3 regions of the Rhizobium sp. WSM409 genome follow, and region 3 is predicted to be linked to each of the others. Evidence: riboswitches for the same ligand, from Rfam matches in the RefSeq annotation. Region 3 holds a riboswitch; each other region holds the start of a gene.
What was found. A riboswitch is a leader RNA that binds a small molecule or an ion and turns the genes downstream of it on or off. The one in region 3 is predicted to bind FMN.
Positions count from the first base shown of each region.

Region 1: linked by a shared signal. The riboswitch ahead of AC25BC_RS13410 (6,7-dimethyl-8-ribityllumazine synthase) and the one ahead of ribN (riboflavin transporter RibN) in region 3 are both predicted to bind FMN.
Region 2: linked by a shared signal. The riboswitch ahead of ribB (3,4-dihydroxy-2-butanone-4-phosphate synthase) and the one ahead of ribN (riboflavin transporter RibN) in region 3 are both predicted to bind FMN.

Region 1 covers NZ_CM172794.1:2,655,948-2,659,976, forward strand. The annotation lists gene AC25BC_RS13390 (adenylate/guanylate cyclase domain-containing protein) at 1-220, opposite strand, end outside; gene AC25BC_RS13395 (hypothetical protein) at 504-728, shown strand; gene AC25BC_RS13400 (GCG_CRPN prefix-to-repeats domain-containing protein) at 844-1,152, opposite strand; gene AC25BC_RS13405 (SRPBCC family protein) at 1,333-1,779, opposite strand; FMN riboswitch at 2,019-2,161, shown strand; gene AC25BC_RS13410 (6,7-dimethyl-8-ribityllumazine synthase) at 2,240-2,674, shown strand; gene AC25BC_RS13415 (SDR family oxidoreductase) at 2,742-3,512, opposite strand; gene AC25BC_RS13420 (alpha/beta fold hydrolase) at 3,578-4,029, opposite strand, start outside.
Region 2 covers NZ_CM172794.1:2,248,744-2,252,772, reverse strand. The annotation lists gene AC25BC_RS11280 (DMT family transporter) at 1-256, opposite strand, end outside; gene AC25BC_RS11275 (SDR family oxidoreductase) at 585-1,352, shown strand; gene ribB (3,4-dihydroxy-2-butanone-4-phosphate synthase) at 1,582-2,217, opposite strand; FMN riboswitch at 2,344-2,494, opposite strand; gene AC25BC_RS11265 (glucose 1-dehydrogenase) at 2,687-3,469, opposite strand; gene AC25BC_RS11260 (triose-phosphate isomerase) at 3,527-3,718, opposite strand; gene AC25BC_RS11255 (SDR family oxidoreductase) at 3,747-4,029, opposite strand, start outside.
Region 3 covers NZ_CM172794.1:1,385,006-1,389,034, reverse strand. The annotation lists gene AC25BC_RS06980 (esterase-like activity of phytase family protein) at 1-453, opposite strand, end outside; gene ribN (riboflavin transporter RibN) at 527-1,447, opposite strand; FMN riboswitch at 1,530-1,684, opposite strand; gene hupB (DNA-binding protein HupB) at 1,807-2,082, opposite strand; gene lon (endopeptidase La) at 2,289-4,029, opposite strand, start outside.

The sequences.
Region 1 (4,029 bases), 1.3 Mb from region 3:
CGGCAAAGGCCAAAGCCTCGATGACAGCATCGGTCTCGGCTCGCCACAGCCAGGTGCGCCGCGCGATGATCGGATGCGGCACCGAAAGTGTCAGCGCGCCGCCGGAAATCGGCAGGCCATCGGCCAGCAACCGGCGCCCGAGCTCGGCCAGAAACCGTTCGGGACCAGGCGAGGCCCCGGCCTCGTCAACCAGCCAGGCAAGGGGAGATGGCAGATCCATGGCTTAACATCGCACGCTCGCCGGGACGTCCGCAAGGATATCCCTCGGGGTGACCGCTGGCGGTCATCCCTGGGTGCGACAAGCCGACGTTCGCACGTCCATCAGGACACCCCGCGGGTGTCCGTGAAGACATTCCCATAGACTCAACCTGTCGCCCCAAAGGACGTCCACTCCCCTGTCGAAAACCCTTCGCCGCGGTGGAAAACAAAAAATAAACACTTTAAACTTGCGCGACTTTGATTCCATTATAGGGCCGTTCGTCATCGTGTGATTGAGGGGTACGATGGGCACGGTATTCTGGCCGAAAGATCCGCTGGATGGGAATGACATGACGCTGCTGACGTCGATCCTTCGGCGATGGTGCGAAAGGTATCAGGTCGAGCTGACGGCGGAAGAGAGCAGCCGCAAGGCAAAGGAACTCGTCGAATGGTTCGAATTCGGCGTCAAGGATCCCGTCGAGCTCGAGGAATTGATCGACGACAAGCACTGGCTCGTCAGCAGGATCTGACCCTCTCGGGTAAATCGGGAGAACGCTGGCTGTCAGCGTCGGCGACGCTTTTTCATGAGAAAAGGCCGGGCGAAAATCGCTCCGGCCTTCGTCCATTTACATCTAAGCGAGACTTTTAGTCATTATCCCGCCAACGCCGGTCGCGATCCCAGCGCCGCTCATGGCGCCAGCGCGGGCCATCCCAATCGCGGTGACGCCGCTCCCAGCCCCAGCGGGGCGGACCACCGTAGAAAGCTACCGGCGGCGGGCGTCTCCAGCTTCGCCGGCATTCGCCCCAGCGCGTCAGATGCCAGCCGCGACCGCAGGCGTAGTCGACCTTTGTGACACTGCTCTGGACATTGATTGTCCCCATCGGCATTGCCTCCGCGGTACCGATCGAGAGGCTGCCGGCAAGCAAGGCAGCCGCGATAGAAAGTGCCTTCATCGTGAACTCCATTTTCAATCCAGCCGTCCGCAGATTAGGACCGCTAAATTGAACTGGAGATGAACTGCGCGTTCATGTTTGCGGTAGCAAAAGAAGCGCTTCCGCACGACCCGCTTGGGCGCTCGCCGACCGTTGTTGTCACAACCGCAAGCAGAGACGCCCCGCTGCCGGCAAATTTGTTCATGTCCGGCCGTAAAAAGCGTCGGGACCCGGATCCCGCCCGGCGGCGACTTCGGTCAGGCGCCCCAGGTAATGCGCCCAGCCTTCCGCATGGCCGGCGCATTGATCGGCGCTGGGCAGGCCGCTATGAGTGAGCCGCAACAGCGTTCCGCCCTCCTGTTCGATCAGGTCGATCTCGACCAGGCTCGACCCCGGCGGCACCACTTCGCTGCCGTCCCAGCCGAAGCTGTAGGCAAGGCGATGAACCGGCACCACCTCACGAAACGAGCCGCGCGCAAAGCGGGCGCCGGTGACGTTGACGAGATAGAGCCCGCCGGGCTGCGGCTCGACCTGCGCTTCCGTTCCCATCCAGCGCAGGATCTTCTCCGGATCGGTCATCAGCGCAAACACCGCGGCCGGCGGCGCCGCAATATGCGCCTCGCGGTGAACGACGAAAGATTCTGGCATCACTCTCTCCCATGGTTGTCACGGCCTCGCCCAGGCGGAGACAGCGCGTCCTGTCTTGTCGTGCTTCTGACGTGGATGTCCTCACAGAGAGCATGTAGGCGCAAGCTCCTCCTCCGCAAGAGGGATTGCCCGCCGCCATCGGCGAACGAGCGAAATCGCCGCTTGGGGAGCCTGATCCAGCTCCGGCCGCGAAAGCATATCGACCTATTGCCAGCCCGCCGCCTTCCCCCTATTGTCCGCGCCGTTCTCAGGGCGGGGTGCAAGTCCCTACCGGCGGTATGCAATTTCGATTGCGAGCCCGCGAGCGCCTTCTTAGGAAGGGTCAGCAGATCAGGTGAGATGCCTGAGCCGACGGTCATAGTCCGGATGAAAGAGAACGTGCGTTCCTGCCGCCCTTGCGGCTGTCGGGAACGTTCGTGATCGCCTTGGGTGATGTGTCTGTTCGCCAAAGGAGATTACCGTGACACCCACCCGCTACGCCTTCGTCAAAGCCAGTTGGCACGCCGACATCGTCGACCGCGCCCTTCATGGCTTCCATCAGCTTATTCCGCCCGAGCAGGTCGACGTGTTCGACGTCCCCGGCGCATTCGAGATGCCGCTGCTTTCCCGCGATCTTGCGGCAACCGGACGTTACTGCGCGGTCATTGCCGCCGCCTTCGTCGTCGACGGCGGAATCTACCGCCACGAATTCGTCGCCCAGGCCGTCGTCGATGGGCTGATGCGCGCCGGCATGGATACGGGCGTGCCGGTACTGTCGGTCTCACTGACGCCGCATCAGTATCAAGAAACCGAGCACCACAAGCAGATCTACCGCGCGCACTTCGTCGAGAAAGGCCGCGAAGCAGCAAAAGCGGCTCTGACGATCGGCAAAACGCGCGCCGCTCTTGCCGCGTAGTCAGCGGTTCGACGAATAGAGGAACGCAGGAGATGAAGACGGCGGGGCACTCCCGCCGTCGACCGCATCAGATCGACTTCACCTCGCCGCCATCCATGCGTAGCGCCGAGCCGGTCATCCAGCGGGCACCCGGCGACACCAGGAAGGCCATCAGTTCGGCGATTTCCTCCGGCTCGCCGTAGCGGGCAATGCCTGCCTGTTCGGGGAAATGCGCGGTCGCCTCCTCCACGCTCACACCGTGCAACGGTGCCCAGTGCTCGAGATAGGAGCGGCGCCGGCCGGTCATGACGGGACCGGGCAGCACGCTGTTGACCTGCACGCCATCGGTGATGCCGCGATCGGAAAAGGCCTTGGCGAGTGCGACGATGGCAGCATTGATGGTACCGACCGCCGCATAAGGCGCCTTTGGAAACACCGCCGAATTGCCCGACATCAGGACGACGGAGCCGTTGGTCTCCTTCAGTGCCGGCCAGGCGGCAATCGTCAGGCGCCGCGCACCGTGCAGCTTCAGCGCCAGTCCACCTTCCCACTGCGCGTCGGTCATCTCGAAAAGATCGATCTGCGGCACGGCGCCGGCGATATTGAGCAGCGCATCGATGCGGCCGAAGGCACCGAGCGCCTGATCGACCACGGCCTGCGCCGCCGCCGGCTCAGCAAGGTCGGCGCCGATGACGAGGGCCTGCGCGCCGACCGCCCTCACCGCCTGCGCGGTCTCCTCCAGATTGGCGCGGTTGCGCGCGACCAGCACCAGCGCGGAAAAATCGCGCGCGAGGCGCAGCGCCGTCGCCTGGCCGATGCCCTGGCTGGCGCCGGTGATGATGGCAACTGTATCAGACATGTCGTCTCTCCTGTTGGCTTGGGCGACCGCCCGCCCCTTCCGGCGGGCAGCGCCTGGTTCTGCTCTCAGCGGGCCAGAAAATCGCGGATCGCAGCCGCGATCTCTGCGGCATGCGTTTCCAGCGCGAAGTGGCCGGTGTCGAGGAAGCGGACGACCGCATTGGGATTATCGCGCTTGAACGCCTCGGCGCCGGGCGGCAGGAAGAACGGATCGTTCTTGCCCCACACGGCCAGGAACGGCGGCTTGTGGGTGCGGAAATAATCCTGAAAGGCAGGATAGAGCGCGACATTGCTCTTGTAGTCGCCGAAGAGGTCGAGCTGTATGTCCTCGACGCCGGGCCGCGCCAGATAGAAATTGTCGAGCGAATAGCCGTCGGGCGAAACCGTCGTCGGATCGGCAACCCCATGCGTATATTGCCAGACCGTCGTTTCCGGCTGCAGCATCGCCTTCAGCGCATTGCGGTTCTCCTCGGACGCATCCTCCCAATAGGCCCGGATCGGGTTCCAGCCCTCGCTCA
Region 2 (4,029 bases), 860 kb from region 3:
AGGTGACGGCGGAGAGCGTCTCACAGATGATCCTGAAGATGATCATCGGCTGCAGCATGATGCGCCAGGAGCGCAGCGCGCCCATTTTCCAGGCGATCAGATAGACGAGCAGGCTGGTGAAGAGGCCGCGCAGGAACATGATCTCGCCGGCGTTCATATAGGCGATCACCGATTTGGATAGAGCGTCGCTTGCGGAAAAGCCGGCCATCGCCATGCTCATATAGATGGCGCCCTCAGTATTGCGTGACCGCGGCATGAAGAGATTCCCGTTACCTGTGCGCTCCTTTTAATCGCGAAGACGCATGAAGGGAATCGGATGAATGCCACACCAGGCATAAATCGATGATGCGGTGCACAACGGCACTGACCTCAATGCAGGCGTGTGGATGAAGGTCTCGGCAAATCTCGGTTTTATAAGGCGAATTCCGATGTTTCCGACGCCGTGATCAAGGCGTCGATGAGGACGCGCCGTCGCGCTGCCGGTTCGGCCATAGGCGTTTTTCTCGTCCTGCGCGGGAAACGGGTGGCTGCATCGCATGATGTTTGAGCATGTCAAATCTGGCAACAAACCAGGAGAGAACGATATGACACTTCTCAACGACAAGATCGCCATCATCACCGGCGCAAGCTCAGGCATCGGCCGCGCAGCGGCGAAACTCTTTGCACGGCAAGGTGCCAAGCTCGTGGTCACCGGCCGGCGACAAGACGCGCTCGACGCCGTCATCGCGGAAATTGAGGCGGAGGGTGGGCAGGCCGTCGCCATATCAGGCGATGTCAGGGACGAGGCGCTCCAGGAAAGGCTTGTCGAAACGGCAGTCTCGCGTTTCGGCCGGCTCGACATCGCCTTCAACAATGCCGGCATCATCGGTGAGATGGGGCCGGTCGCCGGGCTGTCGGTGGAGGGCTGGCGCGAGACGATCGAGACCAATCTCACCGCCGCCTTCCTCGGCGCCAAACACCAGTCGGCGGCGATGGGAAAAGGCGGCGGATCGCTGATCTTCACCTCGACCTTTGTCGGCCATACCGTCGGCATGCCTGGCATGGCCGCCTATGCGGCGAGCAAGGCGGGTTTGATCGGCTTCGTGCAGGTGCTCGCCGCTGAACTCGGAGCGCAGAAGATCCGCGTCAACGCACTGCTTCCCGGCGGCACCGACACACCCGCCAGCATTACCAACGCGCCCGATGCCACGCCGGAAGTGCTCGCCTTCGTGGAGGGATTGCATGCGCTGAAACGCATGGCGCAACCCGAAGAGATCGCCAATGCAGCGCTTTTCCTTGCCTCCGACATGTCGAGCTTCGTGACCGGCACGGCGATGCTGGCGGATGGCGGCGTTTCGATCAACCGGACATAGGGGCAGGAAATAGGGTGTGCTGTGGCAACCAGCCGTGCGCGTCTGGGACCCAGCCACCCGCCCTCGTCCTTCGAGGCTCCGGCCTGCGGCCTGCGCGCCTCAGGATGAGGGCTGGTCGGTGTGCCTTGCCGCTGCGCTTCCCGTTGAACCAAGCCGCAACCTCTCTCCAGCCTCATCCTGAGGCGCCCCGAAGGGGCCTCGAAGGACGGGGCTGGCCGCTTTGCGCCGATCAGGCGACTTCGCGTATGTCTCTTTCCGCCTGGCGGTCGAGATAGGCGACCAAATCCGCGATGGTGACGAGGGGGAGGTTGTGGCGTTCGGCAAAGAGCGTGAGTTCGGGCAGGCGGGACATGGTTCCGTCGTCGTTGGCGACTTCGCAGATGACGCCGGCGGGGATCCTTCCGGCGAGGCGGGCGAGATCGACTGCGGCTTCGGTGTGGCCAGGGCGGCCGAGCACGCCGCGGGGGTTGGCGCGCAGCGGAAAGATATGGCCGGGGCGGGCGAATTCGTCGGGCTTTGTGCGATCGTCGACGAGGGCGCGGACGGTGGCGGCGCGGTCCGCCGCAGAGATGCCCGTCGTCGTGCCCTTGAGATAATCGACCGAGACCGTGAAGGCGGTTTTGTGCGATTCCGTATTGTTGGGCACCATCAGCGGAATATCGAGCGCATCGAGGCGCTCGCCTTCCATGGCGATGCAGACGAGTCCACGGGCGTGGGTCATCATGAAGGCGATTGCCTCAGGGGTGACGGCATCGGCCGCGACCACGATATCGCCTTCGTTTTCCCGGTTCTGGTCGTCGACGACGACGACCATCTTGCCGCTGGCAATGGCTGATATGGCATCTTCAATTCTTGCGATAGTCATGCTGTCTGGCCTTTCAAGGGTTATGTCAGCGGGCTGACATGGTCTGCTCGGCTCAATCCGTGAGCGAGCCTTCTGCCCTTGGGCGAACAAACGTCAGCCGACTCCGGGATGGAGTGCAACTGCCCGTGTTGTCCTCTTCCATCCGGACTATACCGTCGGCTCCGGCATCTCACCGGATCTGCTGACCTTCCGACAGGAGGTGCCGGAAGCGCTCGCGGGCTCCAAGATTGCTCCTGATACCGCCGGTGGGGAATTACACCCCGCCCTGAGAACATTTCAAAGATAGGATCAAAAACAGGCAGATGGCAAGGTCACTCGACCGGGCAAAAATGCAAAGCTGCCCTGACGCCGATGGACACACTGTTCACACGGAGGCGACAACCGTGTCGCCTTCCGCGCTTCGTTGGTGCTTTGATCCTTCCATGCATGTCGTTGTCCCAAAACCACTGCGCAATTTTGGGCGCCTGCATCAGGACATGATCAGGCCGCCGTCGACATTGATCGTCTGGCCGGTGATATAGGCGGCATCCTCGCTGGCGAGGAAGGTCACCAGGCCGGCGACGTCTTCGCCGGAGCCGGCCCGTTTCATCGGGATGCCCTCGACCCATTCCTTCATCAACTCGCCGGGGGCGTAGTTGCCGAGCAGCTTGCCCCAGGCCTGGTCGTTATAGGCCCACATGTCGGTTTCGATGATGCCGGGGCAGAAGGCGTTGACGGTGATCTTCTCGGTCGCGACTTCCTTGGCCAGGCTCTGGGTGATGCCGACGACGCCCATTTTCGAGGCGGCATAATGCGGCGTGTAGATGAAGCCGTCGCGGGCCTGGCCGGAGGCGGTGTTGATGATGCGGCCGCCGCGCTTGTGCCTGCGCATTCTCGATATCGCCTCCTGGGCGCAGAGGAAGACGCCCTTGGTGTTGACGGCCATCACCTTGTCCCACTCGTTTTCGGTCAGGTCCTCGACGCGGGCAATGGTGATGACGCCGGCGTTCTGGATCGAGACGTCGACCGAGCCGAATTCCTTCTCGGCGGCATCATAGAGGGCGGTGACGCTCGCCTTGTCGGTGACGTCGCCGATGAAGGAGATCGCCTTGCCGCCTTCGGCCCGGATCTGTTCGGCAACGCCGTGAACCAGCTCCTCGTTGGCCGAGACGACGAGATTGGCGCCTTCTTTCGCAAAGCGTCTGGCGATCGCCGCTCCGATGCCGCGGCTGCCCCCGGTAATGACGACGGTCTTCTGCTCGAAGCGTTTCATGCTCTTTCCTTGTCCATCGATAAACAATAAATCTGGGTGCGACCTACCATGCGATCATTATTGGAGATCAACCGGTTGTCGCGAATTCAGGCAGTGTTGAGCGCCGGTGACGACGTCCGCGCCTTCCATCCGTTCGACAGCCCGTTCGATCGGCGTGAAGGGCGGGCAGACGACGATATCGCACGCCGTCATGCCCGTTAGTCCCTTCAGCGCCTCGATCTCAGCCAGGGAGGAAGCGAGATCGGTCACTTTTCAGCAGCGGGAATGAGCTTTCTCATCACCAGCAGCAGAAACCGCCGTCGACGAGAAGATCGACGCCGGTCACGAAACTTGCTGCATTCGACAGCAGAAACACCGCCGGACCCACCATCTCGTCCACCGCTGCCATGCGCTGCATCGGCGTCTGCTCTTCGAAGAGCTTGGTCTGGTGGACCATCTCCGGACGGGTGTTCATGGGCGTTGCCGTGTATCCGGGGGAGATGGTGTTGACGCGAATGCCGCGGTCGACCCATTCCATGGCCATGGACTTCGACATATGGATCACGCCCGCCTTGGAGGCG
Region 3 (4,029 bases):
GATCGAATCCGGCTGACCACCGAGATCGCAGGTGTTTTCGATCTTCTTGGTCGCCACGTCGACGATCGCGAGACGGCCCGAGGGCTTGGCCTTGCTTTCGGAGGTGTTGACGGCAACCAGTGCCTTGCCGGCGCTCCAGGTGACCGATGTCGGCTCGCCGTCCATCATCAGCGCGCCGCCGGCCTTCGGGGCCTTGGCATCGGTAATGTCGATAAAGCCGATCGCGCCGAGCGGGCTGTCGCTATAGATCAGCGTGTTGCCGTCTTCGGTCGCGGTGATGATCTCGGCGGAGCTCACCGAAAGCTTGTCCTTATCAACAGGCAGGTTCTCTGCGACCGGGAAGGAAGCGATGCGGTTGAAAACCGGCTCGGCCGCGGCCGGAAAGGCGACGGATGCGAGAAGCACGGCAGCGAGCGCTGCCTTGCGCGATGAAATTGTCATGAAATCCCCCATGTGTCGAACATTCGAAACATGAGTTTTCTGCGCGAGCGGCATGACAGAGGCATGACAGATGCGGCATTTTGCGTCAGATCATGTCAGGCTCTGGTTTGCGCTCCCGGCGCATCTCGTTTCGCATGATGAACAGCGAAGCAGACAAGATGAGAGCCGCTCCCAGCCAGAGATAACCCGCCGGCGCATAACCGAAGAACAGCCAACCGGCCAGCACGTTCAACGGCAGCTTCAGATCGTCGAACGGCTGGACATAGGCGGCATCCGCTGCGGCATAGGCTAGCGTCAGGAAATACTGCGCTACCGCGGTCAGCAGCCCCGCCAGCAGGAACAGGGCAAGGGTTGCGCCCGTCGGCACTGCAAAGCCTGCCGCAAGCGCCAGCCCGCCATTTATCGGCGTCAGCAGAACGAGCAGCCAGACGGTGATCGTCTCTGGCCGTTCGATGCCTGTCAGGCTCTTGGTGATCAGCGACGAGGCGCCCCACAGCAGCGCCGAAAGCACAGGCAAGAGAGCCGCCCAGCCAAAACCATCAGACCATGGCTGCAGAATGATCATCGCTCCGGTGAAACCCGCTGCCGTCGCGGCCCAGCGGGCCGGGCCGACGCGCTCCCCGAGGAAAAGCCGGGCGCCCAGAATGATGAAGAAGGGCGAGGTCATCACCAGTGCGATCGCCTGCCAGATCGGCACCGTGGCAAGGCCGGCGACCCAGGCCTCGACGCCGAGCGCGGCAAGCGCGACGCGCGCGAGGTGACGCCAAGGATAGTGCGTGCGCATCGCCGCAAGGCCGAGCCTCTTCAGGAACGGCAGCGAAAACAGGAAGGCGAAGCCATATTGCCAGAAGGCTGCGGACGCCGAGGGAAAGGCAAGCTTCATCGTCAGCCATTGGGTGACGACGTTGAGAAGCGAAAAGGCAATGCCGGCAAGGACCATCCAGATGGCACCGACAACGGCGCGGGACGGCTCGACGGCAACAGAAGTCTGATTCATGTCTTTCATCCAAAACAGGGACCAACATAAATCAGGACGCATGAGCCCCGACCAAGCGACACAGGGCAACCCTGCCCTCCGCGTGGCCGACACTCATTCTCTTCCATCCGGACTTTAACCGTCGGCTCCGGAATCACACCGGATCTGCTGACCCCTCCTCCGCATGGGCGCGAAAGAAGGCGCTCGCGGGCTCAGGCCGAAACCCTTACCGCCGGTGGGGAGTTTCACCCCGCCCTGAGAACAGAACTGTCGTAGATCAAAGCCCCCGCGACGGCAAGATCCGCCCAAACAAAAGGGGTCCGGCAAAGCCGAACCCCTCTCAAATCCTACACAACCGGTCTCGTTTCCGGCTGGCGGATAATCTCAGATCAGCCGTTGACGGCGTCCTTCAGGCCCTTGCCGGGCGTGAATTTCGGCACGTTGCGAGCCGGAATGTCGACTTCAGCGCCCGTCGACGGGTTACGGCCCTTCGATGCGGCACGATGAGAAACGGTGAAGCTGCCGAAACCCGCGAGGCGAATGTCGCCCTTGTTCTTGAGTTCAGCCTGGACAACGTCGAAAACCGCGTCAACAGCGGAAGCCGCGTCAGACTTCGTCAGTCCTGCCTTTTCGGCTACTGCGGACACGAGTTCATTCTTGTTCATGTTTCCACCCCTTTCTAAATGGTATGAAACGACTCAAAAGTAAGCTAGGCGCAGAATAGGTTTCATCAGGCCCGCCGAAAACCCAAAAGCCCTGCAAATCAAGGAAAAGCAAGCGTCTACATGACGTTTTCACAAAAAAGGCTGGCGTTTCCGCCAGCCTTTTTCCGTGTTTTGGGCCAATTGGGCATAAATGTGGCAAAGGCCACTCAATGCGCTATGGTTGCGCCTGTCTCATCGAGGCCTTCGACCGATGTGATGACCGGCGTTTCCACCGTGCCATCCCATTCGATTGGCTCCGGCCGCCGGATCAGCGCGTGCTTGATCACCTCGCCCATGCGGGATACCGGGATGATCTCCATGTTGTTCTTCACGTTGTCAGGAATCTCCGCCAGGTCCTTGGCGTTTTCCTCCGGAATCAGCACCTTCTTGATGCCGCCGCGAAGCGCTGCGAGCAGCTTTTCCTTGAGACCGCCGATCGGCAGCACACGGCCACGAAGCGTGATTTCACCGGTCATGGCCACATGCCTGTCCACGGGGATGCCGGTCATGATCGAGACGATCGCGGTTGCCATGGCGACACCAGCCGAGGGACCATCCTTCGGGGTTGCGCCTTCCGGCACGTGCACGTGGATGTCGCTCTTGTCGAAGCGCGGCGGCTCGATGCCGAAATCGACAGCGCGCGAGCGGACATAGGAGGCCGCTGCCGAGATCGATTCCTTCATGACTTCCTTCAGATTGCCGGTGACCGTCATGCGGCCCTTGCCCGGCATCATCACACCTTCGATGGTCAGCAGCTCGCCGCCGACTTCCGTCCAGGCAAGACCGGTCACGACGCCAACCTGATCCTCGCCCTCTGCTTCGCCATGGCGGAAGCGCGGGACGCCCAGATAGTCGGAGATGTTGGCAGCCGTCACGTGAACGGCCTTCGTCTTGCCCTTGATGATCTCGGTGACCGCCTTGCGGGCGAGTTTCATCAGCTCGCGCTCGAAGTTGCGGACGCCGGCTTCGCGGGTGTAATGCTGGCTGATCGACATCAGGGCGTCGTCACTGACCGAGAATTCTTCCGGCTGCAACGCATGTTCCTTGATGGCCTTCGGCAACAGGTGCCGCTTGGCGATTTCGCGCTTTTCATCCTCTGTGTAGCCGGCGATACGGATGATCTCCATGCGGTCCATCAGAGGCGCTGGAATGTTCAGCGTATTCGCCGTCGTGATGAACATCACATCCGACAGGTCGTATTCGACTTCCAGATAGTGATCCATGAAGGTCATGTTCTGCGCCGGATCGAGCACTTCGAGCAGAGCCGAAGACGGATCGCCGCGATAGTCCTGGCCGAGCTTGTCGATTTCGTCGAGCAAGAATAGCGGGTTGGACTTCTTAGCCTTCTTCATCGACTGGATGACCTTGCCGGGCATAGAGCCGATATAGGTGCGGCGGTGACCGCGGATTTCGGCTTCGTCACGAACGCCGCCAAGCGCCATACGCACATACTCACGGCCGGTCGCCTTGGCGATCGACTGGGCGAGCGAGGTCTTGCCGACGCCCGGAGGGCCGACGAGGCAGAGGATCGGGCCCTTGATTTTGGTGGCGCGGGCCTGCACGGCCAGATATTCGACGATGCGCTCCTTGACCTTGTCGAGACCGAAGTGATCGGCTTCGAGGATCTTCTCGGCATTGTTGAGATCGGCCTTGATCTTCGACTTCTTGCCCCAGGGAATGCCGAGCAGCCAGTCCAGATAATTGCGCACCACGGTGGCTTCCGCCGACATCGGGCTCATCTGGCGCAGCTTCTTCAGCTCCGCATCGGCCTTTTCACGGGCTTCCTTGGACAGCTTGGTCTTGGAGATGCGCTCTTCCAGTTCGCTCATCTCGTCGCGACCTTCTTCGCCGTCTCCGAGTTCCTTCTGGATCGCCTTCATCTGTTCATTGAGGTAGTATTCGCGCTGG